4 regions of the Gracilibacillus pellucidus genome follow, and region 1 is predicted to be linked to each of the others. Evidence: predicted binding sites of a transcription regulator. Region 1 holds the regulator's gene; each other region holds the start of a gene.
The links. The regulator LexA, encoded in region 1, represses DNA repair genes until DNA is damaged. The targets are predictions, from matches to a motif close to CGAACATATGTTCG.
Positions count from the first base shown of each region.

Region 2: a site for LexA is predicted at 2,021-2,034, ahead of SH601_RS14020 (RpnC/YadD family protein). Genes of this name have one in related genera too.
Region 3: a site for LexA is predicted at 4,086-4,099, ahead of SH601_RS09270 (YolD-like family protein). Genes of this name have one in related genera too.
Region 4: a site for LexA is predicted at 3,816-3,829, ahead of addB (helicase-exonuclease AddAB subunit AddB). Genes of this name have one in related genera too.

Region 1 is NZ_JAWZSR010000008.1:120,619-128,509, forward strand. Features, by position in the region: gene SH601_RS13650 (GNAT family N-acetyltransferase) at 39-563, opposite strand; gene SH601_RS17660 (N-acetylmuramoyl-L-alanine amidase family protein) at 741-1,670, shown strand; gene SH601_RS13660 (hypothetical protein) at 1,791-2,519, shown strand; gene SH601_RS13665 (hypothetical protein) at 2,802-3,500, shown strand; gene lexA (transcriptional repressor LexA) at 3,877-4,497, opposite strand; gene SH601_RS13675 (YneB family resolvase-like protein) at 4,759-5,421, shown strand; gene SH601_RS13680 (DUF896 domain-containing protein) at 5,495-5,719, shown strand; gene tkt (transketolase) at 5,890-7,890, shown strand.
Region 2 is NZ_JAWZSR010000009.1:32,415-40,305, forward strand. Features, by position in the region: gene SH601_RS14010 (LCP family protein) at 1-579, opposite strand, end outside; gene SH601_RS14015 (glycosyltransferase family 4 protein) at 899-1,972, shown strand; gene SH601_RS14020 (RpnC/YadD family protein) at 2,096-3,025, shown strand; gene SH601_RS14025 (RpnC/YadD family protein) at 3,075-3,305, shown strand; gene SH601_RS14030 (DUF1659 domain-containing protein) at 3,584-3,808, shown strand; gene SH601_RS14035 (DUF2922 domain-containing protein) at 3,843-4,055, shown strand; gene SH601_RS14040 (YvrJ family protein) at 4,120-4,260, shown strand; gene SH601_RS14045 (DUF1540 domain-containing protein) at 4,324-4,479, opposite strand; gene SH601_RS14050 (helix-turn-helix domain-containing protein) at 4,541-5,806, opposite strand; gene SH601_RS14055 (hypothetical protein) at 5,889-6,056, opposite strand; gene SH601_RS14060 (nitroreductase family protein) at 6,187-6,759, shown strand; gene SH601_RS14065 (prolyl oligopeptidase family serine peptidase) at 6,901-7,891, shown strand, end outside.
Region 3 is NZ_JAWZSR010000004.1:272,522-280,412, forward strand. Features, by position in the region: gene SH601_RS09235 (C40 family peptidase) at 1-454, opposite strand, end outside; gene SH601_RS09240 (thymidylate synthase) at 576-1,529, shown strand; gene SH601_RS09245 (dihydrofolate reductase) at 1,543-2,037, shown strand; gene tatA (twin-arginine translocase TatA/TatE family subunit) at 2,127-2,300, shown strand; gene SH601_RS09255 (twin-arginine translocase TatA/TatE family subunit) at 2,341-2,514, shown strand; gene tatC (twin-arginine translocase subunit TatC) at 2,669-3,421, shown strand; gene SH601_RS09265 (YozE family protein) at 3,444-3,665, shown strand; gene SH601_RS09270 (YolD-like family protein) at 3,675-4,031, opposite strand; gene SH601_RS09275 (exonuclease SbcCD subunit D) at 4,142-5,293, shown strand; gene SH601_RS09280 (AAA family ATPase) at 5,295-7,891, shown strand, end outside.
Region 4 is NZ_JAWZSR010000003.1:296,645-304,535, reverse strand. Features, by position in the region: gene addA (helicase-exonuclease AddAB subunit AddA) at 1-291, opposite strand, end outside; gene addB (helicase-exonuclease AddAB subunit AddB) at 291-3,764, opposite strand; gene SH601_RS07095 (ABC transporter permease) at 4,027-5,445, shown strand; gene SH601_RS07090 (ABC transporter ATP-binding protein) at 5,461-6,132, shown strand; gene SH601_RS07085 (PASTA domain-containing protein) at 6,125-7,552, shown strand; gene SH601_RS07080 (GrpB family protein) at 7,693-7,891, opposite strand, start outside.

The DNA of each region.
Region 1 (7,891 bases):
CTCGGTAGTGAAAAGAAGTGCTAATATCATATAAAAGCTTATAAATCACTACGAATCAAGCTAAATGAATAAACATCATAATAGGAACCATTATCATATACCCATGAACGTAAAAGCCCTTCTTTTTGAAAATGCAGTTTTTCTAACAGGTGATAAGAACGTACATTATCTAAGTCAACATATGCGGTAATTCTTTCTAAATTCCATTCTTTAAACACTTTTTCTAGAAAGAGGTGCAGCATTTCTGACGCAAAACCTTTTCCTTGCAGACGAGGTAATATGATATAGTCGATTTCACCTCGGTGATGTGTCCTATTGTATCGCTTCAATGTCACTACCCCCACAAATTCTTTGGTATCCTTCATTTTAGCTACATAACGTACTCCGGTATTAAATTCTTTCATTTTTTGATTCTTTTTAATAATGTCTAATGCTTCTTCCAAATTATTTATTGTTTTATGCCCGAAAAATTCCATCGTTTCTTGGTGAGAGTAGCACTTGTACAAACCATCTACATCTTGTTCAGATATTTCTTCTAATAGTATTCTATTATGTTCTAGCATCATTTCACCTCATTGTTTTCCAATAATTAGATTTTTATTATTATATCATCTTGATTTGGCCATTCAAATGATTAATAGCTAAAGCGCCGTTACAAAATAGCTAGTTAGTATTTATATTACTCATATAGGGATTTCATACGTCCTATTTAAAGTTAAGGAAAAGAGAGGAGGGGGAGCTTGGTCAAAATATTTATTGACCCTGGTCACGGGGGGACTGATTCAGGTGCAGTAGCTAACGATTTGATGGAAAAAGATATAACATTAATAATTGCAATGAAAATAAAAGAAAAATTAAGTGATTATGCGAATCTTTCGGTTCGTTTAAGTCGCATGAAGGATCGGACTGTTTCACTAAATCAACGTACGAATGCCGCAAACAGGTGGGGAGCAGATTATTTCGTTAGTATTCATGTGAATGCTGGTGGTGGAACAGGTTATGAAGATTATATTCATACTAATTCGACCAATTCTTCGCAAAGTAGTGAAAGACAAGAGACCATGCATAATGAAATCAATCGTTATATGGATTGGACGAACAGAGGGAAGAAGAATGCAAATTTTCATGTGTTACGTGAATCAAAAATGCCAGCCATTCTAACGGAAAATGGATTTATCGATTCAGAAGAGGATGCACAACAGTTAAAGGATTCCTCTTTTTTAGACAAAGTTGCGCAAGGTCATGTGAATGGGATTGTTCGTATCTTTAACTTAAAAAAGAAGGTAAGAGGAAATATATCACGTGCTGTAAGTGTGAAACCAAAAGAAGAACAATTATCTAATCGTTTAATCGTGGATGGTAGGTGGGGAAGCGAGACTACACGCGCCTTACAACGGGCATTAGGTACAGTGGAAGATGGCATCATTAGTAATCAAGTTAGAAATAGTGTGACAACGATGATCGTAAATGGGATAACATTTGGTAACGGTGGAAGTATGGTGATTCGATCGTTGCAAGATAAAGTTGGTGCATCAGCGGATGGTTTACTTGGTCCTGAAACAATTCGAAGGCTTCAAATGTATTTAGGAACACCAGTGGATGGGGTGATTAGTAATCCTTCAATGATGGTAAAAGAGCTGCAAAGACGGTTAAATGCAGACACATTCTAAAAAAGGCTAAACAAAAGTAATAACGACTATCGTAAATGCCCACACCAAACTTGGTGAAATCAGTAAAATAAAGAGAATCCTTAATGGAAAAAAATCTTGAATAAAGAAGGATGGGGTATAATGGCTTGCAATAAGTGTGGAAGAGTACAAAGTTCAGCAAGAGTCTCTACAAAGAAAAAAGCAAATGCAAGAAAAGAAATTATTGTTCCGAAAAAAGAGATAGTTGGTTGCAGCTGTAACGTAAAAGAACCAGCTATTAAACCAGCGAAATTAACGAATGATTGTGTCGTTGTAAATTCATTAGTAGGAACAAAGACAGTTCAAAAAGTGGCGGAAGCGACATTACCAATTACAGCGTTTGCTGGTTTAGGTGTGCTAGATGATATTGTATCAGTTAATGTAGTTCCAAATTTAGAAGGAGTTACACAAAATGCACGAGTTATCAGGGATAAAGTAGTCAACATCGGTCTACTTCCGGCATCCATTTCTATTTCGATTCTAGGTATTGAACTTCCTGTAACATTAGATACAAGTTTACCGTTCCAAGAGCATACAGATTTTCCAGGAGCATGTCCAGAAGATACACTAACGGAAACTCCATTAGAAATAGAGGGTATCTTTGTTCAGCCGGGTGTACCTGTAATTGGAGCTGCTGGTATTGATCTTGTTCAAGGTATTCTATTTAAAGTAGTATTGAAAACAACGATTACGGTTACACGACCAGTTATCCAAGATGCAAGCGGAAATGTTTGTGATGTTAATCCAAACCGTTGTGAAACGCCAGGCGCTATACCGACACAGACATTACCAGCACCGCCAAATGGTGGAGGCATTTTACCTTTACCATAGGTTAATCATCTAACAAGGTTAGTTAAGACTGGATAGTCAGTACAAAAAATGCAATCAACTGGCTGTTCTTGTTATATATTGGAGAAAGCTATGAAACTAGAATGAACAACGAAAGAAATAATTGCAAATCGCTGCACAGCTCTAGGATTTGCAGTCATTGAAGTATCAATTGCACTAAAAATAAAAGATCTTATGCCATGAGCAGTTCTGCGATAGTTGGAAAATGGCTAGCAAAATTAAAGTTAGTTTCATAATGAAATAAGAGTGAAAGGAAGCGATATAATGGCAAGTAACAATTGTGGTGTTAAAGTTGAGGTTCCTGCAAAACTACCTTTAAGACCAAAAGCGAAAAAGAAAGTAGAAGGTTGTAACTGTAATGTGACAGAACCAGTAATAAAACCAGCACAATTAACCAACGATTGTGTAGTAGTAAACTCATTAGTAGGAACAAAGACCGTACAAAAAGTGGCGGAGTCAACATTACCAATTACAGCGTTTGCTGGTTTAGGTGTGTTAGATGATATTGTTTCTGTTAATATTGTACCGAATTTAGATGCTGTAACACAAAATGCACGTGTTATTAAGGATAAAGTAGTTAATATTGGTCTTTTACCTGCATCCATTACAATCTCTATTTTAGATATTGAATTGCCCGTTACGTTGGATACTAGTCTTCCATTCCAAGAACACACCGACTTCCCTGGAGCATGTCCAGAAGATACGTTAACGGAAACACCATTGGAAATCGAAGGTATCTTTGTTCAGCCAGGTGTCCCTGTAATCGGGGCAGCAGGAATCGATCTTGTTCAAGGTATCCTATTTAAAGTAATCTTAAAAACAACGATTACGGTAACACGTCCAGTAATTCAAGACGCAAGCGGTAATATTTGTGATGTCAATCCAAATCGTTGCGAAACGCCAGGTGTTGCACCGACACACACATTACCAGCACCGCCAAACGGTGGAGGAATCCTGCCATAAAGTAAAAAGACATTTGATGAGTGTAAATTGGCCTGTATAAATCTTCTATACTCGATCAAAAGATTTCAGGTAGTCCTAACATGAAGAAAGATACGGTCTGCTACTATTTTTCTTTCAATGAGCATATATCTAGAAGTGACATTAGCAGATATTCCATTGACAAAGAGGTACCTTTGTTTAATTAGACGTACCAGTAATGTGGGATACAAGCGCTACAGTCATCACCATCATAAGAAAAATATCCTCTTGGCAGTATGAATCAATTGCCAAGGGGATTATTATGGGCAAAATAGTTAACATAATATTATTATGGTATTAAGAAAAAAGAAGTGCGACTATAATAGTGCGCACTCTATATCAGGCAGGAGGTATCCATTTAAACGGTTCGATATAACCCTACGACTTTCCCTAAAATACTAACATTTTCGTAAATTAATGGCTCCATTGTTGCATTTTCAGGCTGTAGGCGAATATGGTCTTTTTCTTTAAAGAAACGTTTAACCGTAGCCTCACTATCTTCTGTCATTGCAACAACAATATCTCCATTTTCAGCTGTGTTTTGCTGTTTAACTACTACTTTATCATCGTTTAAAATGCCAGCTTCTATCATACTATCGCCTTCAATAATCAATACAAATAATTGGTCGCTTGCATGCATTTCGTTATAAGGAATTGGGATATACTCTTCAATGTTTTCAACAGCAGTAATCGGTAGACCTGCTGTAACTTTCCCGATAACTGGTGCAAAAGTAGCCTCAGATTTTGGAATAGTAATTTCGCCTTCTTGTGGAAGGACTTCAATAGCCCTTGGCTTCGTAGGGTCACGACGAATGTAGCCTTTCTTTTCTAATCTAGCCAAGTGTCCATGAACAGTTGAGCTTGATGCTAGGCCGACCGCTTCCCCAATTTCACGAACAGATGGTGGATATCCTTTTAATTCTACTTGCTGTTTAATATAAGCCAAAATCTCTTCTTGCCGTTTTGATAGATTTGTCATATTAAAATCTCCTCACACGTATTATTTATTAAGTAAATTATAGCACAGCAACAATTGTTTTACAAACATTCGTTCGAAAAATCTGTTGACATGAACATTCGTTCGTGTATAATATGGTTACGAACAAAAGTTCTGTGGAGGGATAATATGTTAAAAAATTTATCGAAAGTTGACATTTTTTACTTAGTTGCCTTTATACTAGCTATTATCTTTTTATATTATTCTGTAGTAACTAGTTTATAAAGTAGGAGAGTAAGAAAAATGACTAATGCAATTATTTATTGTCGTGTAAGTACAGAGAAGGATGCACAAGAAACTTCTCTTAAAAGACAAGCAGAAGAACTACAATATTTCGCTAATCAATATAATTTTAATGTGTTTAAGACGATACAAGAGAAACAGAGCGGCTATGAGATTGAAAGAGAGGGTGTCTTTGAAATGTTAGAATCATTTCAAAATGGACAAGCTGACACCCTTCTGGTTCAGGATGAGACTAGACTAGGTAGAGGAAATACGAAAATAGCTTTGTTACATCAATTGAATCGTTTAGGTATATCGATTTACACATTATCACATAATGGTGAGCTTCATTTGTCAGAAGGGGATTCAATGGTTTTGCAAATTGTGTCCATAGTAGAAGAGTATCAGCGAAAATTACATAATGCCAAAATAAGACGAGGAATGAAAAAAGCAGTAAGCAACGGCTATAATCCAGCTAAAAACCTTTCTAATCAACATCTTGCGACAGGACGTGAGCGAAAAGAATTCCCGATTGAAGAAGTTGTTAGATTGAAGGGCAATAAGCTTACGTTTCAAGAGATTGCATCTGTTCTTAGAGGAATGGGTTATGATGTATCCAAAGCAACGGTACATCGCCGTTACCAAGAGTATCAAACACTTGAAAAATTACAAGATGAAGATTAGAATGATAGGGAGTATAGACGATGATGTCATATACTTTTTTTCATTTTTAAAAGGAATGAGGTGTACAATCTCGATGTTATCACAAGATAAAATTGCTCGAATTAATGAGCTTGCAAATAAATCGAAAAAAGAAGGCTTAACAGTAGAAGAAAAACAAGAACAAAAAGAATTACGTGAAGCTTATTTGAAAAATGTGAGAAAATCATTTAAAAATCATATGAAGGGGATGACAGTCGTTGACCCGAATGGGAATGACGTTACTCCGGAAAAACTTAAAAAGTTACAAAAGAAAAAGTAGTATTTTGCTGCTTTTTCTTTGTTTATACAAGAAAATTTTGTTAAACATTGCTGTTTTTGAAGAAAATGCTCTGTTTTTGAATAGAGATACTTGTCTTTGACTTCATTTCGTTATAGGATTATAGATGTGCGTACATATTTTTTTGTATATTGAAAGGGGACAAATTTACGATGGCAAAGCAAATTGAACAAAAGTCTATTAATGCTATTAGAACATTATCAATAGACGCTATTGAAAAAGCTAATTCTGGTCACCCAGGGTTGCCTATGGGCGCAGCACCAATGGCATATACTCTTTGGACTGAACACATGAACCATAACCCGAAAAGTTCTAAATGGTTTAACCGTGACCGTTTCGTATTATCAGCAGGACACGGGTCAATGTTGTTATACAGCTTACTACATTTAGCTGGTTATGATGTATCAATCGATGACCTAAAAGAATTTCGTCAATGGGGTTCTAAAACACCAGGTCACCCAGAAGTTCATCATACAGATGGAGTAGAAGCAACTACTGGACCACTTGGACAAGGTATTGCGATGAGTGTTGGTATGGCAATGGCTGAAAAACACTTAGAAGCTAAATATAATAAAGATGACTTCAATGTTGTAGATCACTACACATTTGCACTTGTAAGTGATGGTGACTTGATGGAAGGTATCTCACATGAAGCGGCATCTCTTGCTGGTCATTTGAAATTAGGCAAACTTATTGCACTATATGATTCTAATGATATTTCCTTAGATGGTGAGTTGAATAAAGCATTTTCGGAAAATGTAGAAGATCGTTTTAAAGCATATGGATGGCAAGTAATCCGTGTAGAAGACGGAACAGATACAGAATCTATCTCTAAAGCACTTACAGATGCAAAAGCAAACACTGATCAACCTACATTAATTGAAGTAAAAACAGTAATCGGATTTGGTTCTCCTAACAAATCTGGATCATCTGCATCACATGGTGCACCACTTGGTCAAGATGAAGTGAAACTAACAAAAGAAACTTATGCTTGGGATCATGAAGAATTTGCTGTTCCAGATGAAGTATACCAAGATTTTGAAACGAAAATTGTTGAAAACGGTAAAAAAGCTGAGCAAGAATGGAATGAACTATTCGATGCATATAAGAAAGCTTATCCTGAATTAAGCCAAGAATTAGAGGATGCAATTAATGACAAACTTCCAGAAGGATGGGAGAAAGAATTACCTGTATATGAAGCTGGTACTCATGCAGCAGCTACTCGTGCTACATCTGGTGAAGTGTTAAATGCGGTGGCTAAAGCAGTACCATCATTATTTGGTGGAAGTGCCGACTTAGCTGGATCTAACAAAACAAACCTAAAAGATGCTGGTGATTTCTCAGCAGCTGAACCTGACAAGCGTAATATTTGGTTTGGTGTACGTGAATTTGCTATGGCTGCAGCGCTTAATGGTATGGCATTACACGGTGGCTTAAAAGTGTTCGGTGGTACGTTCTTCGTATTCAGTGATTACTTACGTCCAGCAGTTCGTTTATCTGCTATTCAAAACCTACCTGTAACATATGTATTAACACATGATTCTATTGCAGTAGGGGAAGATGGTCCGACTCACGAGCCTGTTGAACAATTAGCAGCGTTTAGAGCAATGCCTAATCTTTCTGTTATCCGTCCTGCTGATGGAAATGAAGTACAAGCTGCGTGGCGTTTAGCTGTTGAATCTACTTCACAGCCAACTGCATTAGTACTTACACGCCAAAACTTGCCAACATTACCTGGTACTGCTGAACATGCGTATGAAGGTGTGAAAAAAGGTGGATATGTCATTAGTCCATCAACGAAAGAAACACCTGATGCAATTCTTGTTGCAACTGGATCTGAAGTACAGCTTGCAGTAAAAGCACAAGCAGCATTAAAAGAAGAAGGTAAAGATGTAAGTGTTGTAAGTATTCCGTCATTTGATCGTTTCGACAAACAAGATGCAGCTTACAAAGAATCTGTATTACCAAGCACAGTAAGAAAACGTGTTGGTATTGAAATGGCTTCTTCATTAGGTTGGGAGCGATATGTTGGCCTAGAAGGTAAAATTATTGCAATCGACACATTTGGTGCTTCTGCAAATGGTGACAAGATTATCGAAGAATATGGTTTCACTGTTGAAAATGTTGTGAAACATGTGAACGAATTATTCTAAT
Region 2 (7,891 bases), on a different contig from region 1:
TTTAAATTCGAACGGCACATCTATTTCCACACCACCGATGGCATCAATTACATCAACAAATGCATTGAAGTTAAGTCTGACATAATAATCAACTGGAACGTCTAAGAAATTCTCCACTGCATCTATCGTCGCATTAATTCCACCAAATGCATGAGCATGGGTAATCTTATCTTGATAACCAACCTCCGGTATATACACATAGGAGTCACGTGGAATACTTAGCATTTTGATGCTTTCTTCATTTTTATTTAATGTTGCTAAAATGAGCGCATCTGATCGGACTGGTTCATCATTGCTACCGCGGTGCTCACTACCATCTACACCAACAAACAGAATGGAAATATGATCTTTAGTCGGATCTACTATTTCATCACGTAATGCGGATTTGTCACGCTCATCTTCTTCATAAGCATCTGTGACCGCTTTTTCCGCTTCATACACTAAATGAATCACATAAGCAGATATACTTGCAATAATGATGAATAAAGGAATCAAAATGAACCATAAAACCTTCCTACGTTTTCGTTTCTTTTTGGCAGTCTTTAACGCTGCTCTCGAATTCGCTTCTTGTTTAGACATCTCATTTCCCCCGATTTCTATACGTTACAGCCATTTTACTATGGAATGCTTCCTACGTAAAATAAGTTTTGTGAATTATTTGATTATTTAGCTCCTTCGCTTTTTTCTTGTAACAAGTCTGTAAATGAAGTAAATCTGATGAAAATTACCTTTTCCGTAATAAAATATGGTAAAATGATATACGGATTATCGAGACGGACTAGTTTTTAGCATCAATGCCGTATATTTATATAGTATATATGAAGAGAAATCATGCTATAATGGTGCAAGGTACACGAACAAAAGATGGAACAGTACTTTTTTTAAGTAGGTGTAAATTATGTTTAACGTAACGGAGTTAGTTGTAGCATTTCTTATTTCGGCTACAGTAGCATTTGTCTCAACTCCTCTAATAAAAAAATTAGCATTTAAAATAAACGCAGTGGATATACCAAAAGGAAGAAAAAAACATGATGGTGTAAAGGCAAGACTTGGTGGACTTGCTATCGTATTAGGAGTAGCAGCAGGTCTCCTCTATTTACAGCCAGAATATCCACATATGAGAGAGATTATTATTGGTGGTATCATTATTGTTATCACTGGTGTTATAGATGATATTGTCGGTTTAAAAGCTTATCAAAAACTAATTGGACAAGTGGGAGCAGCACTTATTGTGGTCTCATCAGGATTAGTCATAGATAAGATTACGATGCCTTTTATCGGCACTGTCCAACTTGAAGGAATGGGGCTAATCATTACGATTCTTTGGGTAATTGGTGTAACGAATGCGATTAATTTGATTGATGGTTTAGACGGTCTAGCAGCAGGTGTTTCTGCTATCGGTTTAACAAGTATTTTGATTATCGCAATAACGGATTATCGTTTAATAGTCGTTTATTTAGGTATGGTCTTAGTTGGAAGCTGTCTTGGTTTTTTATATCACAATTTTCACCCAGCGAAAATATTTATGGGAGATACCGGTGCATTATTTTTAGGGTATGCCATTTCGGTCATATCCATGCTCGGCCTCTTTAAAAATGTCGCCTTGTTCAGCTTTATCATTCCGATTATTATTATTGCGGTACCGATTTTTGATACGCTATTTGCGATTGTTCGCCGTTTAATAAATAAGCAACGTATTGGTGCACCAGACCGTAAACATATTCACTATCAATTAATTGATATGGGATACAGTCATCAGACGGCAGTGTTGATTATTTATGGATTTAGTGGATTTTTCGGTGTGATGGCGATTATCTTTAACAGTGCAACGATGTTAACCTCCTTGATTATATTAGTGCTAATTATCATTGGCATTCAGTTAATTGCTGAGCTAACCGGTATTGTGAAGAACGGCCAACAGCCGATATTAGGCAGTATTCGAAAATTAATAGGAAGAAATCAGAAAGTGTAGAAGTCAGTGTTTTCGAGAAGTGCTGGCTTCTTCTTTTACCGACGAAAACGAACATAAGTTCTTGTTTTGTTTAGTAGTATATGGTAGACTGACTATAATAAATAAAATAGGTGGTGCTAACAAATGGTATCTTTGTTGCTAGTAAAAGAAGAGCGGTCTAATTATATAGACCATGACCAGTTATTCAAGCAATTAATTGATACGTTCTTTGAAGATTTTCTCACAGCTTTTTTTCCTCACATTTCTCAACATCTTGCCTTTCCAACATTAAAACCATTATCAACAGAATTATTTACAGAATTAGTAGCTGGTGAAAGACGCCGAGCAGACATTGTAATGGAAGGAAAATTAAAGGGAGAGGACACGCTTATTATCATTCATATTGAACCACAGAGCTCTCCTCAAAAAGATTTTCCCAAAAGAATGTTTGAATACTACTGTTTACTGTATACTAAATATAAGAAACCTATTATCCCTATTGCTGTATTTAGTTATGACCACATTCGCGATGAGCCAGATACATTTACGATGTCATTGCCTTTCCATGAGACACTTACCTTTCAATATATCAAACTACAATTAAAATCATTAAATTGGCGTACTTTTTTGAAGAATGATAACCCTGTTGCTGCGGCTTTATTAAGTAAAATGAATTATAATGCTTCTGAAAAATTAGAAGTAAAAAAAGCATTTTTGCGAATGTTGGCAACTCAATCACTAAATCGTGAAGAAGTGAAGTTACTATTTGGCTTTTTTGAAACGTACCATCATTTAACAAATGAAGAGGAGGAAACCCTTATGTCTGAATTAAAAAACACAGGTGAAGAAAGTTTAGCAGAGTTCGTAAAGAAATTGCCCAATTCATTTTTTGACAGAGGATTACGTGAAGGAAAGCAAGAAGGGATGCGTGAAGGAAGAAAAGAAGGAGAACGAGAAGGAAAAATGGGAGAAAGGCGAAAGATAGCAGCGAATTTATTAGCTAAAGGAATGAATAAAGCGGAAGTGATGGAAGTTACTGGACTGACAGAAAAAGAAGTAGAGTCATTAGACTGAATCGAGATTCCCGACTACCGATGCAACAAATGAAGAGGAGGAAACCCTTATGTCTGAATTAAAAAACACAGGTGAAGAAAGTTTAGCAGAGTTCGTAAAGAAATTGCCCAATTCATTTTTTGACAGAGGATTACGTGAAGGAAGAAAAGAAGGAGAACGTGAAGGGAAAATGGAAGAAAAGCGAAAAATAGCGGCGAATTTATTAGCAAAAGGGATGAATAAAGCAGAAGTGATGGAAGTTACTGGACTGACAGAAAAAGAAATAGAGGCATTAGATTGAAGTGAGACCCTAATCCCACTGATTGTAAGTGAAGCTATTGACAGTGTATAGTAATAATGATTTTAACAGGAGGAGAAGCCTTAGTGCTTCTTCTCTTTTTTTGTCATGGTGCATGAAGTTCGTAAAATCCTCCACTTCAAGGTTCCAGTTAAAACAAAGAAGCTAAGTGAGGGATAAACGGACGCTAATGTCCTGATAACTTCCACTTTATTTTTTTAAAATGAATGACACCTTTCTCCCTCTCGTTTTGATTATAGAGGTGAAGGGAGGTGAGACAGATGGCAAATGCAGAAAGAGTTGATTCAAGACTTCAGTTAACATTCGAAACAGGTGTTGATCCTGTGTCAGGAGAACCGATCTATCAATCAAAATCGTTTAACAATGTGAATGTTGATGCAACAGCAGAGCAATTACTTGCAGTAACAAATGCGCTTGTTCCATTACAACAACATAGCTTGTACACAGTGAAGCGTAATGACACAGAATTAATTACAGCTGAGTAAGTGTAACGGTTGTAAAAGGAAGGAGGTGTGAACGGTGAAAAAGCTTGAATTGAAATTTAAAAATGAAGAAGATAAAACAGTAACGATTTCATTAGATTATCCAGTAGAACCTGTTGATCCAGCAGCAGTTTCTGCAGCAATGGATACAATCTTAGCCGAGAATGTTTTCTTTACTTCAGGTGGTGAGCTAGTTGAGAAGGCTAGTGCACGTATTGTAGAACGTCATGTATCAGATATTGAACTGTAATTTAGTGATAAGGAGGGCTGTCATGCTCTCCTTTTCATATGAAGAAGAGAAAGGAGTGCAAAACATGGAGGAAACTTGGTTATCAATAATAACGGATTTAGGTTTTCCGGTTGCGGTGACGTTTTACTTATTACACCGGATTGAATCAAAACTCAATACATTAATTGAGTCCATTGTTACCTTGCCTGATAAAATGCATGACTAAAAGAAAAGAAGGTGAACCTCAGCTAACGATATTCTCGTTAGCTGAGGTCATTAAAGAAGGCTGCTAGACGGTTGGGACGAAGGTATGGCAATCCGTTTCTTGTACATCTTTAGCTTGTTTACCTGTATGACTGACAACATAGATCGTATCAGCAATACATTTATTCCCTTCGGCCCAATATTTACAGTTGTTTACTTCACATTTCACATCTTTCGCCATCACACACACCTCCTATAGTCATATTGTGAAACGGTGTATAGGAAATATGTGAGGGAAAATATTACTTTTTAGGATAGATAGTTAACAATCGCATAAAATGAGTATTATTAGCGTCAACACAAAGATAATGTGCCGAGGCTTCTTTATAAATATGTAATTGTTGCGATACATTACCTAAGATAGCGTGACAATAATTTTGGGCAGTTCTGTCACCAGTCGTTTGGAAATATGGTAAGATTTCCTCACTGATTTTTGTGCGGTAGTTATCTGTGCCATGTATTTGTAAGAGGATGCCTTCTAATAAATAGCAATAATAAGTATATTTTTTCTGTTTGTTTAGTTTGTTAGCAGAGTTGATATAGGTTAAAGCCAGATCGGGTTTTTTCTGTATGGCATAGAGGTAGGAAGTGAAAAGAATATACTTCGCTTTTTGTAATGGATTTTTTTCATTGGCGATCGCTTTTTTGTTATATTTTAAAGCATTATCCACATCATTATTTTCAAAATATGCAAGGCTTAATACATAATGAATGTAACTGGTGTAGATGCTCGTATAATGAGCTAAAATATGATGGAGTTTTTCAATAATAATAGTGTTGGACTGTTGCATGCTGTAAATCGCATTTTTTAAAAGAAGAATGTTGGATAGTAAGGCACTTGGGAGGTTCATAGATGATTGGTATAGCTTCAAGGCAGTATCAGCATAGCTGTTGGAATCTTGATAATTTCCGATTTCCTCATAGGCTAATGCATAATATAAGTGGATGTCACCGTCTATTGCAGATTTTTCAGGATGTAACTTGGATGCTACGTTCAAATAACAAAGTGCATAGTTAATGTGATGGATTTCTAAATAATATAAGCTGAGCGCTTTCTGGAATGGAAAGGTGTGAGTGGTAGTCTGTGTTTCTATGTAATGTTGTACATCTGTTACATGCTTTGTTGCGATGTCTGTTCGATGCCGAATAAGTGCGTATAAGAAATGACATAACACATGTAATCCTTTATTCTCATAGAAATAGGGTGCTGGTACTTCCCTTAGTTCATTGTAATATTTTTGAGCTGTTGTGTAATTTCCTTGTGAGATACTTCGGTGCCATGAATGTAGTTTATTGGAAAGTGGCTGGTCCTCTTGGGCGGTGAATTCTTCGATTTGGAGTGTCTCTTGAATACGTGACAGTAATTCTCTCGATGGATCGTATTTTCCTAATTCAATTCTACTAATCGTCGATACACTAGTGTTTACAACATTTGCTAAACTTTGCTGTGTCCAACCTAATTTCTTACGATAAAGCCTAATTAATTTCCCCTTATCCAACATATGCATCACATCGCTTTCCTTGTTTTATTACAATTAGTACCAGAATAACAATACCATATTATCATAAAAGTTCCATAATCATACAAGTTCATTTCTGGGATTTACGAAAAATTTGCAATGTACTAATAAAAATCAACAAAAAAATAAGAATCATAAATGCATGAAGGCTAATTAATGGAATAACATAAAGTAAGAAAACAGTAAAAATGATAAAACCAATGGTCATGATGAAGAAGAATGATAAAAACCGGAACATGACAACTCCCTCCTATCGCTTAACATCCGGATAAGTCTCACCTTATAAAATATGATATCCGCCTAGAAACGTGATTTTTGAGATATTCTCTAAATTAGCATATAATTTGGAAGTAAAGGGGGAATGAATAATGAAAGATATTAATGTAAAAGAGTATCGCTCTGCAGATTATCCGATCGATGATATGTTTTTAGATCGTTGGTCACCACGTTCTTTTGCAGAGAAGGAAGTAGATGACGAGACATTAATGAGTGTGTTTGAAGCAGCTCGTTGGTCACCGTCTGCTTCTAATAAGCAACCATGGCGCTTTATTATTGCGAAAACAGCTGAAGACCGTGAGAAATTCCATTCTTTTATTATGGATGGCAACTTAGCTTGGTGTACGAAAGCGCCAGTATTAGCCGTGATTGTTTCTGATACAGAAGCAGGGGGATCACATGGGTTTGATACAGGAACTGCATGGGGCTATTTAGCATTGCAAGCAATGAAGAGCGGTTTAATTACCCATGCGATGGGAGGCTTCTATCGTGATAAAGCACGTGAAGTATTAAACATCCCAGAACAATTTGATATTCAAGCAGTTATTGCCATTGGTTATCAAGATGAAAAAGAAAAATTAGCAGAAGTATTCCAAGAACGTGAATTACCATCTAGCCGTCGTCCCGTAGCGGAGTCGGTGATGGAAGGCGAATTTAAAGGTTAATAAAGTAAATTTTATGGTCTGTTCATCCTGTTTGAGCAGACCATTACTTTATGCTCTTGTTTTTGTCAACGTTTTCATATATTGTTTTGTTATCGTTTTCATAAAATAAAGCAATGATACACATCAAGGAGGATGCACCATATGTTGCAAAAAACAATTATTCTATGCAGTATGATCATCATGACTATCGGTTTCAGCTTAAGCGTTTCGGCTAAAGATTCGAACGGGTATTACACAATCACAGAAATTCAAGATTGGGGTCCAGCAATCACTAAAATTATCGTGGAAGTGGGGAAACCCATACCAACTGGGGCGATTGATCAGGATACCTTTTCCGTACATGTAACTCGTAGCGATGATAGAGTGGAAGAGTCCATTTTAGAAGAAGGGTATCGCCAAGTAACGAATGCATATGTAGCAGATAAGCAAGGTAATCCAGCAAAGAAAATGGGAAAATACGCTGTTCTTGAATTAGAAATTGGTCCTGATAAGACATTAGGAGCACCAATGCATTATGTGAATTCGAATAACTGGATTGATGTAGAGTATGTTATTACGCAAGAAAAATCAATTGAAGCACCATATGGTGAAGTGAACGGATTGACGATTACATCATTGAAAGGTGATATAAAACAAGGAGTAGAAAAGTTTACTACAGATAGAGGTACCTATGCTGGGATTGATATGTCTTATGCAAGTTACACGCCTGAAACAAAAAGCAAAGAGAAACCGTTAATTGTGTGGCTACATGGTGGTGGTGAAGGTGGAACAGATGCTACTATTCCATTAGGAGCTAATAAAGCGATTAATCTAGCTTCAGAATCGATTCAAGATTATTTTGATAGGGCATATGTATTAGTACCACAAGCTCCAACGAAATGGATGGATGGAGTAACGGCTGATTCAGATGGGACATCCAAATATACGGAATCATTAATGGAGCTAATTGAAGCATTTGTCCAAGATCATAAGGATATTGATCCAGAACGTATTTATATTGGTGGAGCTTCAAATGGCGGATATATGACGCTTGTGATGACGAGAGAGTATCCAGATTATTTTGCGGCTGCTGTTCCCGTATGTGAAGGATTGAATGATTCTTTGCTTTCTGATCAAGATATTCTGACATTAG
Region 3 (7,891 bases), on a different contig from region 1:
TTTCAGCACGATAGTACCCATAGTAAAATAATGCTTCTTGTACTTTCTTAATATCTTCACCTGTATCTCCAAGTGAAAAGTCTAGTTCCTGTTCTTTTAATATTTTTTCATGATATGATTCTTCTCTGTCAATAATAGTTTTAACAGTTTCTTTATCAGCTTTTCCAGTCTCTTCGAGCAGATGCTCTTTTTGGAATTTCTTCAGTGCATATTCCGTCAAAATGCCAAACTCGCCATCAACGGAAGTATCATAATAGGATAGTTTTTGTAGTTTGTGCTGCAACATGCTTACCGATTCATGCTGCATGCCGAATTCTAGCATGTCAGATTGCTCTAATATTTCATTTTGCATGAGCGGGTAAACATCGACATAAAAAGAAAAGGGCTGACTAAAGGCAAAGCCGTATGCTACGGAGTGTTTTACTACTCTAGTTAATTGGTCTTCTAACAACATACAACAACCCCTCCTTGAAATAATTACTTACAGAAAAATTTATGTTAAAATGGGGGAAATATGATTTAATATTTTATTTGTTACGCATTTGTAACAAATGTTTTAGGAAGGAAGTAAAAAGATGTCATTAAGTGAAGAAAATTATTTAGCGTTATGTAGAAAAGTGCTTGTAGAAGGTACAAAGAAAGAGGATCGCACCAATACAGGTACTTTATCTATTTTTGGTCATCAAATGCGTTTTGATTTACAGGAAGGATTTCCGCTACTAACAACAAAGAAAGTTCCGTTCCGCTTAATTGTTAGTGAATTATTATGGATTATGAAAGGTGATACTAATATCCGTTATCTACTACAACATAATAATAATATCTGGAACGAATGGGCATTCAAAAATTGGGTGGAAAGCGATGAATACGATGGTCCTGACATGACAGACTTTGGTAATCGTTCTTTAACGGATGCTACATTTAAAGAAGCATATGATAAACAAATGGACCGTTTTAAGCAAAGCATATTAGAAGATGAGGATTTTGCTAGTAAATTCGGAGACTTAGGTTCTGTTTATGGTAAACAATGGCGTTCTTGGCAAACAACTCGAGGTGATATGATTGATCAGTTAAAAGAGGTTGTAGAAGCGATTAAGAATAATCCTTATTCAAGAAGGCATATTGTTTCTGCTTGGAATCCTGAAGATGTACCAAGCATGGCGTTACCTCCATGTCATACATTATTCCAATTTTATGTAGCGGATGGCAAGCTTAGTTGTCAACTGTATCAACGAAGTGGTGATATTTTCTTAGGTGTGCCATTTAATATTGCCAGTTATGCATTATTAACATTATTAATTGCCAATGAATGTGGCTTAGAGCCAGGTGAATTTGTCCATACATTCGGTGATGCACATATTTATACGAATCATACCGAACAGGTAAAAACACAATTAGAACGAGAACCAAAAGCATTACCGACTGTTTCGATTAAAGAAGGAGTATCATTATTTGATGTGGAATTAGAAGATATTACACTGGAACATTATGATCCACATCCAGCTATAAAAGCGCCAGTAGCTGTATAAAAGGAGGGGTACGATGATTTCATTATTATTTGCAATGGACAAAAATCGTGTTATTGGTAAAGACAATCGATTGCCTTGGCGTCTGCCAAATGATTTAAAGTTTTTCAAAGAATTAACTACCTCTCATTCAATTATTATGGGACGGAAAACATTCGATTCAATGAAAGGCCCATTGTCAAACCGAGAGAATATTATTTTAACTACTAATAAGGATTTTGCATATGAAGGCTGCAAGGTTATTCATTCTATTGATGAGTTGAAAACAATGTGTACACAAGAACCAGATAAAGAATGGTTTGTGATAGGTGGCGAAGTTCTATTTAAACAAGTATTAGATTTTGCTGATCGTATTTATATGACCTATATTGATGAAGCGTTTGAAGGGGACACGTTCTTCCCTGAATTTGATGAGAATGAATGGCATTTAACAAAGAATGAAAAAGGTATAAAGGACGAGAAGAACGTTTATGATTATTACTTTCTACAGTATGATCGGAAAACAAAATAATTTTTCTTCGATATAAAAGACAACCATAGAAAATCATGGTAAGATAACAGATAGTGATAGGATGATTCTATATAAAGGGGAGTTCAACTATGCCATCAGCTATTGGTTTTCCTGGCTTAATTTTAATCTTAATTATTGCACTAGTCATTTTTGGTCCAAAGAAATTACCGGAGATCGGTAAAGCTGCAGGACAAACATTACGTGAGTTCAAGAAATCGACACGTGACTTAACAGATGAAGACAAGGTTAAAGAAGATAAATAAAATGTAAAGTTGGCTCAATAGACTGAGTGAGGTGAATGTCATGTTTTCTAATATCGGGTTTCCAGGCCTAATTCTCATTTTAATTATTGCATTAGTTATTTTTGGCCCTTCTAAATTGCCAGAGATCGGTAAAGCGATTGGTAGTTCTTTGCGCGAATTTAAGAAAGCTACTAATGACATAATGGACGAGGATAAGGACAAATCTGATAAATAAGAAAGAAACGTACAAAGGCTGGACCAAAATGAGATGGAAGAATGAACATTTGGGTAATATTCACAACATCTGTTGTGATCCAATTATTTTTTCCATACTTTTGTGTTCCAACCTTTTTTCTTGCATCAGCTATAGGGATGAAGGGGCGTTAAATATGGAGCAAGATAAATCGTTACCAAATGAGAAAGAAATGGCTTTTCTGGATCATTTTGCAGAATTACGCAAGCGTTTATTGTGGACTGTACTAGTATTTGTGTTGTTTTTTGCTGCAGGTCTTTATTTTGTAGAAGAGATTAGAAATTTCTTTCTTCGCGACATCGATCTGACATTAAATTTAATTTCTCCAGAGGAAATTATCTGGATTATTTTTATGATTGCGTTTGTTGTTGCCTTTGCGGCAACTTTACCTTTCTTGTGTATACAATTATGGTTATTCGTTCGTCCTGGTCTAACTAAAAAAGAACAACGGGTATCGTTAATATACATACCAGTTATTTTTATGTTGTTTTTATCTGGTTTAGCATTCGGGTATTTTATCTTTATTCAATTAATTTTACCGTTCGTTTTATCATTGAATGATGGCATATTTGACACGATGTTTACGGTAGAAAACTATTTCCGCTTTATATTCCGTGTTACATTCCCATTTGCGATATTTTTTGAGGTGCCCGTTATTACCATGTTCTTAACTAGTTTAGGGATTGTTACCCCTCAATTTTTAAGTAAAACAAGAAAATATGGTTATTTTATATTAGTAATAATCGGTACGATGATCTCACCACCTGATTTTATTTTGCAAATCGTTGTAGCGATACCGTTAATTATTTTATATGAAATCAGTATTGTTTTATCACGGACTGTTTATCGTAAGAAACAGGCAAAACATGAAAACTTTATGGAAACCTAATACAAAGGATTTGAGCATAGATATGAAGTCTTTTTATCAATTTATGATGCGTTATCGAGGAAATAAGCAAATCGATCATGCCCGAAAGTTAGCGGATTGGATGTTTTATGACCATGACTTTCCTAAGCATTCTCATGATTATTATGAAATTAGTAGCTATTTGGAATGGCATGCTCCATTTCCGGAGGCTATTGCGACATATGATGAAGTATGGGAAGAATATAAGGAAGAAGCAAAGCCATGAGTGTATGATTTACTCATGGCTTTTCCTAATCACTGAATCACTGATTATTTCAATTGCTGTCACGTCCTGAAAGTAAAGCTGAAGCGTTATAGAATCTTGCCTAATTGCTATCTTTTTTTCTAATGGCAGTAATGCATGAATAGTACCGATACTTTCATATAATGTGTCATTTTTATAATAAGTAATGACTACTTGTTGTTTCGTTATTACAGCTTGTTGTAAAGTTTGTTCCAGATCATTTATATCATCTTCGCTTAAAATGGGCTTTTGTTTTTTGGTATCGTTCGTATAAAATTGCTGTAGCATTTCCACATGTTCTGGCAACATTAACGAAGACCATTTTCGTTTACCTCGATCATGGATCAACTGAATCACCTCATCATGATTATACACGAATATACGTTCTGTTTCAATAGACTTCGATCGTTTGTTCGTGTATAATGAATATAAGGAAAATAGAAAGGGTGGAGATTAACATGAAAATATTACATACAGCAGATTGGCATTTAGGCAAGATTGTTCATGGGTTACACATGACGGAAGATCAACGAGTGATATTAGACCATTTGATTGACAAGATTAAAGAGGAGCAACCAGATGTTATTATTATAGCGGGTGATTTGTATGACAGAGCGGTACCACCTAGAGAAGCCGTAGAGGTGCTGAATTCCTTTTTCACAACTGTTTCAGTAGAGATGAATATTCCTATTGTCGCGATTTCTGGTAATCATGATAGTGCAGATAGACTAGGATTTGGAGCGAGCTTATTTCGATCAAGACAACTGTACTTAGCAACAACAATAGAAGAAGTGTTTGAGCCTATTCATTTTAATGATGGAGATGCAGATGTATACTTCCATCTAGTACCTTATATGGAACCTGAAGAAGTGAGCAATTACTTTGGTGACACGGAAATAAAAACTCATCAAGATGCTATGGATCGTATCGTGAAAGAAATCGAAGTTAATATGGATAAAAGCGCCAAACATATATTAGTTGGACATGCTTTTATTGCGGGTGGAATGGAATCTGAATCGGAAGAAAGACTGACAATGATCGGCGGTACTCCATATATTGATGCATCCTTGTTCGAATCATTTGATTATGTTGCCTTAGGACACCTACATCAACCTCAGAAAATAACTAGCGACTACATTAGATATAGTGGCTCCATTATGAAATACTCCTTTTCAGAAGCAAATCATAAGAAATCTGTTACCATCCTAGACATAACAGAAAGTGATAAAACTATCCGAACTATTCCTTTACAAGCGGCACGTGATTTACGAATTATTGAAGGATATTTCACTGATTTATTAGAAGGAAAAATAGCAGAACCAACAGATGACTATCTACAAATCAGCTTATTAGATGATGGACAAATTATGGATCCTGTAACAAAGCTTCGTAAATTATTTCCGAATATCCTAAGATTAGAACGGAAACATCATTTTGTTCACCAATCATTAAAGGAAATTAACGCTGTTAAAGAAAAACAAGAAATGACACACGAGCAATTGTTCGCTTCTTTCTATCAACAAATAAAAGGAACAGAATTACCAAAAGAACGAGAAAAATATGTAAAGGATGTTATTCAAAAAGTACTGAAAGAAGAGAGGGAAAAATAAGATGCGAGCTTTAAAACTTGAATTAACTGCATTTGGACCATATCGAGAAAAACAGCTAATCGATTTTACGAAATTAGGAAGTGAGCCGATCTTTCTAGTGACAGGCCCTACAGGTGCTGGAAAAACAACGATATTTGATGCGATTTGTTATAGCCTATATGGCAGAGCAAGTGGTAATGATCGAGATCAGGACGGTTTTCGAAGTCATTTTGCTAATGCCTCTGAACAAACCACTGTTTCGTTTACATTTACACTTCATCATAAAGAATACCAAGTAGTTCGTAGTCCAAAACAGCAAAAACCAAAAGCTCGTGGAGAGGGGTATACAGAAGAAGCAGCAAGTGCTAGTTTTTATCTGATCAAGGATGAGGGTAAGAAAGAACTGATCGTATCTAAAATTAAAGAAGTGAATGAAACAATAGAAGAAATGATTGGTTTAGACTATGAACAATTTAAAAAGATGATTATGATACCTCAAGGTGAATTTCGAAAGTTAATCTCAGAAAACAGTAAAGAACGGGAAGAAGTTTTACAAAAAATCTTTCGCACCTACTTCTATAAAAATATGACCGATAAATTAAAAGAAGAAGCGAAAGTATTAGAAGAAGACATAAATAAAGTGAAGTGGCGATATGAAGAAGAATTGAATAAACTTCCTGAAGGATCGTTTGATAGAGAAGCAGAAACAAAAATAAAAGAGCAGTTAGATGATCGTTATGTAGCATTAGAAGCAGAAAAAGAGAAAGAGAAACAAGCATTAGAGCAAGTTAACATTGAACTAACCAAACTACAAGAACAATATTATGAACAAAAGAAATTATGTGAGCAATTTGAGGAATACGAACAATTAACAAGTAAACAGATAGAGCTGGATAAAAAAGAACAAGAAATCGGACAAATACAAACCCAACTTGAACTTAGTAAAACAGCTGAAAAAATAAAACCAATCGAACAATTAATGCAAACAAGAAAGCAAGAATGGGAAACGGAAAAATCCAAACTAGATAAGTTGCGTATTGCTCAAGAGCAAAAAGAGGCGGATTATCAAAGAGTACGTGCACAATACGAAGAAGAAGCACAGAAAGAAGCGGAGCGGAATGCATTACAGTTAAAATGGAAAGAACAGCAACAATTACTAGAGAAAATCGATGAATATGAAACAGTTACCAAACAGCGTAATCAACTTCATGCCAAACTAAAGGAAAAAGAAAATGAAGAAGCTACATTATTGAAAAGTATTAATCAGGCTGAAGAACAGAAAGAAGCTTATTACAAACTGAAGGATAAAATCTATGAATCAACTACCCTTTTACAGCAAAAACAAGTAGAACAAGATAAATTACAACGAAACGCAAAAGATATGAAGGATTTAAACGGGGCATTCAATGAACTCCTTGTATTGAGGAAGGATTATCAACAATATAAAAGCGTAGTAAAAAAATTAGAAAGAAAAGTAAAAGAACAACAAAACAAGTGTGAGCAATTAGAGAAGGAAAGAAAAAGACATTATGCCAGTCAATTAGCAGGCTCGTTAATGGATGGCGATCCATGTCCTGTTTGTGGATCCGTTCACCATCCAAATCCAAATACGACGGAAGACGGCCTCGTGTCAGATGATAAGATCGAAAAAGAGACAAATATATTAACAGCCTTACAAGACGAAAGCAAAGAGATGCAAATGAAACTTTTGCAGATTAAAGAGCAAGGCGAAGGCAAAAAACAAATCGTTACCCATTTAGCTCATTCGTTAGCTATAAACGAACAGCAATTAACCCGTAAGGACTTGCAGCAACAAGAAATGAATTTGAAAGAAGAAAGAGAACGAAACGAGCAATCGGTTCATACGTATCATAAAGAGCTTCAAGTTCTGAAAGAGCAGTCAAAACAAATAGAACAAACGCTTAAAGCCTATGAAAGCTTAAAAGAACAATTAAAACAAGTGCAAGAAGTATATCAAAACGTAAAAGAACAGTATCATCAATTACAAGCTAAACACGAACAACTAGCAGGACAGTTACCTGAGGATGCAGAAACTCCAGAATTATTTAAACAAAAACTCGCACAGTTAGAAACACAATTAAACCATATATTAGAACAGTGGAAACAGCTACAAACAAGTTATGAGAAAACCATGGCAGAAAGAAATAGAGCTGTTACAATCTATCAAGAGGCTAAACAATTTACCGAACAATTGCAGCAAAAATATGCCGAACAAGAAGCAGAAATGAAACAAGCATTAGACAATTATCAATTTGCTTCATTATCGGATTATAAAAACGCGTTATTACCACTTGATAGACAACGAGAATTAGAAAGTGTTTTAACACATCATGCAGAGGAGAAACATGTTGTACAAAATCGTTTAAGTCAATTAAAAGAATGGATAGAAGGAAAAGAAAAGCCAGACTTAACAACATTACAACAAACAATCGATGATGTGGAAAAACAAAAAGAAGAAAAAAATAAAATTATTCAAGCTATTACATTCCAAATTGAACAGCTTGTGACGACAATACGCAAAACAAATGAGTTAGAAGAACAAATGAATAAAATTAATGATGATTATTACCATATCGGAGAATTGGCTAATTTAGCAAG
Region 4 (7,891 bases), on a different contig from region 1:
GGCATTTTGTAATAAGGATAATTGTTTTTTTAAATGATTCGATGTTGGATTATTTTCTAAAGCTGATTCAATCGCTTCCCCAATTCGATTACGCATTTCTTGTGCAGCTGCATTGGTAAACGTTACGACAAGCAAGGTATCAATATCGACTGGCTGTTCTTTCTGTAATAATTTTTGAATAATCCGTTCTACAAGGACAGCTGTTTTACCAGAGCCTGCCGCTGCTGCTACTAGTATATTTTTTCCTGATTGATAAATGGCTTCTTCTTGTTCTTTTGTCCATTGTGGCATTATTCTTCACCTCGCTTGATCGCTTCGATAACTTCTTCATCTTTCATCTCTTTTAACTTACGGTAATTATTTTCTGCTAAGGTCGGGTCAAATTGACAAACCGAACGGAACTCACAAAATGTACATGCTGTTAATTGCTGCTGTTGATATGGATTAAGGTCTACTTTCCCTTCTGTTATAGCAAGTCCTGCATTTTCCATTAATTGATGAATATAACGGTGCAATTCGTCAAAGATTTCTCGTTCGGCAACTTGTGATCCTTTATAGAAAGATCCGCTTTTACTAAATCCTGCCGGAATAATGTTACTTCTACCTGATTCAAGTGATGTATCCATCATTCGAACGACATCTTCTTGGTCAACAAGTAAACCTTTCATCTTGAACTTTTTAAATATTTCTTGTTCGATTTTATCCTCTGCTAGGAAGTCACTAGCTGAAACCATTGGATTATGGACATGGAAGTACAGAACGCCTGCTGGTGATGCTTGGTGACCTAGCCAGCTTTCTGCATTTTGTAATACCACATCTAAGTAAGCAAGCATTTGTAGCGCTAGCCCATAATATACTTCTGTTAAATTCAACCCTTTTGAGCTTGACTTATAATCAATAATACGTAAATATAGTTGTTCATTCTCGATCGCTTGATCTACACGGTCAATCCGACCTCGCAACATCAATGTATAATCATTTGGTAATTGGACGGTTAACGGGTTTAACTGGTCAGGATAGCCAAACCCTACCTCTAATCCAACCGGTGAAAAATTCGTTTTTCGAGCCTGTTCACTAAGCACATATGTCGCTCTTGCAATAACATTTTCTAATTTACGTTGAATGTATTGATAACGATTCGAACTATGCAAAATTTGATGCTGTAATACAGAAGCCAGTTGTCCTACAGCACGATGCGCATATTTTTTCGCTTCTTGATCATAAATATCTGCAAACTGTCGACCTTCCTTTTGAATCCATTCTGTTATTTGTTTCAACGCTTCATGGAAAAGCTGACCAATATCTGGTGCATCCAATTTATAGGTTGGACGCTCATCTAAATTCAAGCTATACTTAGCAAAATGTTGATAGGAACAGCGATGGTACATCTCTAATCTTGACACACTTGCTTTAATTTCTTTTTGATACAATTGTTTAACGGTTTCTTCCGCTAAATCTGTTGGTTTATTTTGATAAAAGAGACTGTTCAACACACGTTTATTAAGCGATGGTTGATCAGATTTTTCAATAAACCAATTTAATGTATAATCCCATATGTCATCAATTGGATAGCCTCTTAATTTTCTAGCTAATTGCGCTGTTAATGCACCTCTTGTTTTATTCGGTGTTGTGACAAAGCGCTCTGCCTCTGTCATTTCTTCTGGATCTTGCAGAAATAAACGCGCTTTTTGCTTCGGAAATATTTCTTCCATTCTTTTGATTAATGGAGAGGCAACTTTCTGTTTTCCTTCTTCATTACTAATTGGATAGCTCACCCATAAATAATCAGATGGTAAAGTGAAAGCTAAATAGACATAAAACCAGTCGTCTAATAATTGACGCTTGCTTCCGTTTGCAAGTTGTAAGCCATGTGTTTGTAAAAGAGTACGCTCTTCTTCCGTAATCAAACCATCTCCGCCTGGCTTCATTGGCCATGTCCCTTCATTTACACCTAACAAAAAGGCCGCTCTTATACCATGCATACGTGAACGGTCAATTGAACCTACTACAACATGATCAATACTCGGTGGAACATGAGAAAAGCGCAACGAATCAAATCCAGATTCTAATACATTCCGAAATGTTTGAAGTTCCATCTCTTCTTCACCAGCCACTTCCGTAATCTCCTCTAAAAGCTGGATAATTGCATCCCAAACCTGGTCTTGTTCACGTCCCTTTTCCACACGACCTTCTTCATCATATAAGTCTCGCATCGTTTCTAACCGATTTGGTGCACCAATTGATTCCAGCCATTCAAATAAAGCAATAGCCTTTTCTTTTATTGTCGGCAATTCTCGAAGCTTCTTATCAATATCAGCAAGTGCATCTGTCACCTTTTCACGATATGTGTTAATTCGGTTTTGTGTGTCCAACTCATTATCCGTTTGCGCTGACTGATCAAAACCTTTGAATCGTTGGAATATCCATGGCTTATCACTTAACCATCTGCTTCGCCCTCGAACACCATATTCCAACACATAATTCTCCAATTCATCGATTGCTTCTTGGTCTAACTTGTCGTTACCTGCACCAATTGGGATAAAACCAGCCTTTAACAAACGAAAAACTGCATCATAACGCCAATTCCCCTCAATAACATCAAGTAGAGAGCGAATCGTTTCAATCAACGGATGGTGTAGCATCGTTCTTTTTTCATCGACAAAAATAGGAATTTGGTAATCTTCAAATACGGTTGTAATCAAATCATGATACACGTCTGGCTCACGAAGTAAAACCGCAATATCCCGATATCGATATCCTTTATCTCTTACTAATTGGACAATTTCTTGTGCCGCTCCTTCTATCTCTGCACGTGGATGAACTGCTTCGGCGATCTGAATCGGAGCTTCGCTATCGTAACTTTGAACAGGTCGACTATCGAAATGCTGATCTAAATGGATAAACGCATTCTCTTCGCCTTCCTCTGCTTTTAATGACGTTACTTCTGTGGGAATCATTGCTTGTTCAGCTAATTGCTTAATTTGATAATAGGTTTCTTTCGTTTGATAGAAAAGATCTAACGGTACTATTTCTTCATTGTTTACATTATCAACGGTTAATGTAATCGTGACATTTTTTGCTTTCTTCAACATGACATCTATTACGAACAATTCCTGTGGTGTAAATTGATGAAAACCATCAATATATATAGTAGTGTCCGCCAGAAAATTAGTTGTTTCTAGCTTTTCTATTAACTGCTGTAATTGATCTTCACTGTCCATATAATGACCAGCAAGTGCTGTTGTCAATTGCTGATAAATATAAACTAAGTCATCTAATTTATTATGTAACGCCTTTTCACTAATTGTTTGATGCTGAAATCGTTCCATTTCTTCCATTTGCATATGAATAGCATCTGGTGTGACACAATAGCGTTTAAATTCCGTTATCATGGTTTCTAATTGTTCAATAAAGCCTTGTTTTTCAATAGCCTTTTGGAATACTTTCCACTCTTCTGTTCTTTCTTCCACAATTTTTCGCAGCATCATTTGCATCCCAGTTGATGTAATGTATTTCTTTGTTGCCCCTCCTGTTAGTTGCATAACACGCCAAGCTAATCGTGAAAAACTATATACTTGTGCACGAATCGAGCCATTGACATCGGGATCATTTAATAATGCATATTCTTGTTGGAAGGTCATTTGATCTGGTACTAGATAGATAATTGGAGGTCCTTGCGGGTTAGAGGCAAGCTCTTGTCTTATTTCCTTGAGGCACTCTTTACTTTTGTTCACCGTTGCATTGCCAATTAAAAATCGCAACAAAGAAGACACCTACTTTCTTATTCCTTTTGTTTATTCTATCACAGATTATATCAAACGTACGTTCCTGAGTAAAATGATAGCTGCTTAAAATAAGAATATGATAGATGTCTTTACCATGAATTAAGAAGATACAGTTATTTATTCATTTTATTACAAGAAATTATAATTTTTTGTAATATACGGAACTTTTTCCTTAGTTAATACGTCTATAATATATAGGAATTATTTTTTTGAAGACATTATAGAAAACAGGGGGAAGATGATGAACTTTTTTAAGAGAGGACTACTAAGTGTTACGAGAAGATTAGGCAAATCTTTTATTCTACTTGCCGTCTTATTTATTCTCGGAAATGTAATTGCTGGTGCAATTTCCATTTCACAAGCAACAAGTAATGTGGAGAAAAACATTAAAGAAAGACTTGGAACCGCTGCAACGGTAGAGCTTGATTATGAGCAAATTGAAGAACTAGATGAATCGGAGTTAATGGAAATTGATTTTAGCTCTGTTGGAACCGATTTAATTAAACAAATCGGAGAACTACCATATGTTAAATACTATGATTATAACGCAACAGACTATCTCCCTTCAGAAGATATGGAAAGATATGAAGGAACAGCAGGAGAAGTGGACTTTGGCGATGATATGATACACTTCGAAATCAAAGGGGTTAATTACGCATCCATTCTTGACTTTGAAGAAGGGAAGGCTAATCTAATTGATGGTCGTGTATTTAACGATGATGAAATTACCAACGGAAGTCCTGTGACCATTATTTCTAAAAATTTAGCAGAAGCAAACCATTTACAAGTTGGGGATACATTTAACTTACTAAACCAAGTCTATGATTACGACGAGGAGACTGGGGAGGAAAGCATTACTGATTCACGGGACGTTCCATTAGAAATCATTGGGCTTTTCGAACCTACAACCGTTAATACAGAGCAAAATAATGACGATGATTTCCATGATTTTATGGATGGTGAATATCAAAATACACTTTATGTACCTAACGAAATGATTTTCCAAGAGTCGCAATTTGCTTATGGGCTTGATGATGATTTGTCCATGGATGATATGTATCTTTCACCAATCTTCGTCCTAAATAATGCAGAGGATGCGGAAGCATTTGAGCAGGAGACATTACCATTATTACCGCAGTATTATATTGTGCATCACGCTACAGATACATACGAGAATATTGCTGGTCCAATCGAGTCGATGTCTACTCTAGCTAAATATGTATTGATCGTTGCTGTTATTACTACCATTCTTATTATCGGTTTAGTTGTTTTGCTATTCCTACGTGATCGTAAACATGAACTTGGTATCTATCTATCATTAGGAGAATCTCGTCTACGTGTAGTTGGACAAATCATGACAGAGGTTATTATCATTTCCATTATCGGAATGACTTTGTCCCTCTTCACCGGAAATCTACTAGCACAAACTGTTTCTAGTTCGATGATTGAATCTAACAGTTCGCAAGAGGAGGATTTCTATTCTTATACAGAGCTAGATCCGCAAGTATCTTCTACAGATGTAATTGATGCTTATGAAGTTAGTTTATCAGGAGAATTCGTCTTATTCTTCTATGTAGTCGGAATGTTAACAATTCTTTTATCAACACTTATTCCATTAATTTATATTGTACGACTAAACCCTAAGAAAATAATGATGTAAAAGGAGGCACCAATCATGATATTAGAAGCAAAAGATTTAAATTATTATTATCAAGATGGCGAAAGTCGTCGCTTTATCTTAAAAGATACAAATGTTTCCTTTGAAAAAGGAAAATTTTATACAATTTTAGGTCAATCAGGATCAGGTAAAACAACGTTACTATCACTACTAAGCGCCATGGATAAACCACACACTGGTGAGGTGCTATTCAACGGTCAAAATCTTGAAGCAATCGGTCACGAAACATATCGTCGTAATAAAATCGGGATTATTTTTCAAAGTTACAACCTCATCCCTACTTTTACAGCAGTAGAGAATGTACTAATAGCTATGTCGATTACGCAAAATGAACTACCTAACGAACATAAAACAGTTGCTTATAATTTGTTAGATTACATTGGCATCTCTCGAGATAAAGCGGACCGTACTGTCAATAAACTGTCTGGTGGAGAGCAACAGCGTGTAGCAATTGCACGTGCGCTCTCAACAAATGTGGAACTTATTCTTGCCGATGAGCCGACCGGAAATTTAGATGAAGAAATGGAAAAAGAAATTATCGATATTTTTATGAATTTAGCCCATGAGCACAATAAATGCATCGTAATGGTTACCCATTCTAACGATATTGCCCAACAATCTGATCAAACATTTTATCTAAAGAAAGGCGTCTTGCATAACCATGAGTGATTTCCTTTCCAATTTTGATAAAGATAATTACGATAAGTTAGATAAAAAGAAGAAAAATCCAGTAGAACAACAACCGAAGCAAGAAAAAGAAGAAACAAAAGAATCGCCTAAGAAAAAAACAACATCTCCAACACCGAAACAAGAAACATATACACCTGAGACTACTGAGCACAACGATCAAATTGAAATTGATCCGAATTATCAACGAAATAAGCGAATCAAATTGTTGATTTATATCGGGAGTGGCGCTATCTTTCTTCTATTAATCGGGTTCATTTACTACTTTACGCAATACGTAAAAATGGAAAGCTTTATCGGTGAACCTGTTGCCGAAGCAAGAAAATGGGCGGACGAAAACAAGATGGAAATAGCTCTAGAACAAGAATATAGCATGGAATATGATGCTAACCAAGTTATCGAACAAGCGGTTAAACAAGGTAAACGCGTGAAAAAAGGCTCAACAATCACGTTAACTAGTAGCATCGGTGCAGATCCTGAAGCACATATCGAGTTGCCAGCCTTCGAAGAAATGACATTGAGTGAAGCAGAAGCATGGAAAGACGAAAATAAGGCGGATAATCTTCAAATCGTAACAGAATACAGTGAAGATATTGAAAACGGGGATTTCACTCGTTTTGTGATTAGAGATGAGTCTATAAATGAAGAAGAGTATAAGCGCCAAGACAATGCTACTGTCTACTTTTCCAAAGGTGAAGAAGTGTTCAAAAAAGATATTAAGGTTCCAAACTTTGTCAGCAAAACAAAAGAAGAAGTAGAGCAATGGGCAGAAGCAAATGATATAGAAATTAGCTTCAAAGAAAAGCCATCGAAAAAAATAGAGACCGGACTTGTAAGCAAGCAAAACATTGATCCTGAAGAAATGATTGCCAAAAAAGAAAAGATGAAAATCACTATTTCACTTGGAGAAGCAACAGAAGTACCTAACTTTGCTTCCTTAACGATGGATGAAGCAATGAATTATGAAGGTTTAAACGTTACCGTTAAACAACAATTCCATAATAATGTTAAATACGGACAACTTATTGCACAGTCCATTGAACCAGGAACAGAGATAACAGAACAAGATAATCAAAATATTACCGTTACGTATTCAGAAGGCAAACCATATTTACGAGATTATCGTGGCCAACTGGAAGGCGATCTACCTCGAGCATTTTACGATGATTATCAATCAAAAGGAGCAAGCATTTCCTATATCGTCAAATATGTTGACGCTCCAGAAGTAAAAGGAACCGTTGTAGGTATGAGTCAATTTAATGAGTATGTGTCGATGGACTATACAGTAGAAATACGGGTCAGCAATAATAAAAATGCGGAGCCAGGTATGTTTGACAGTCCTGATGATGATATCGATATCGAGATGGATGAAGCTGTTGAGATGGATGATGTAGAGAAATAATCCAAGTCATGTAAAAGCCACTGAGAATCTCTTGATTTTCAGTGGCTTCTTATGTCTATCTTAGTTGTTTTCATTAGTTTCAACATTTTGAAAGTAATGAAAACAATAGGGTTTTTACAGGCCTTTACACCATGATAAACTTATGTTCTAGCTTTCTCTATTATCCTCTTGATAAATGGCTCTTTCTTCTTCGTATATGTCTGTCGCTCATATTTATAGCTAAAAGCTAGTTTCTTTTTCATTTCTTCATATTCTTTAGCTGCCTCTGTATGTGACCTTAGATAATCTCGGAATAGTATTTTTTCTATCCATTCACTACTGCCGAATTCACAAATATGC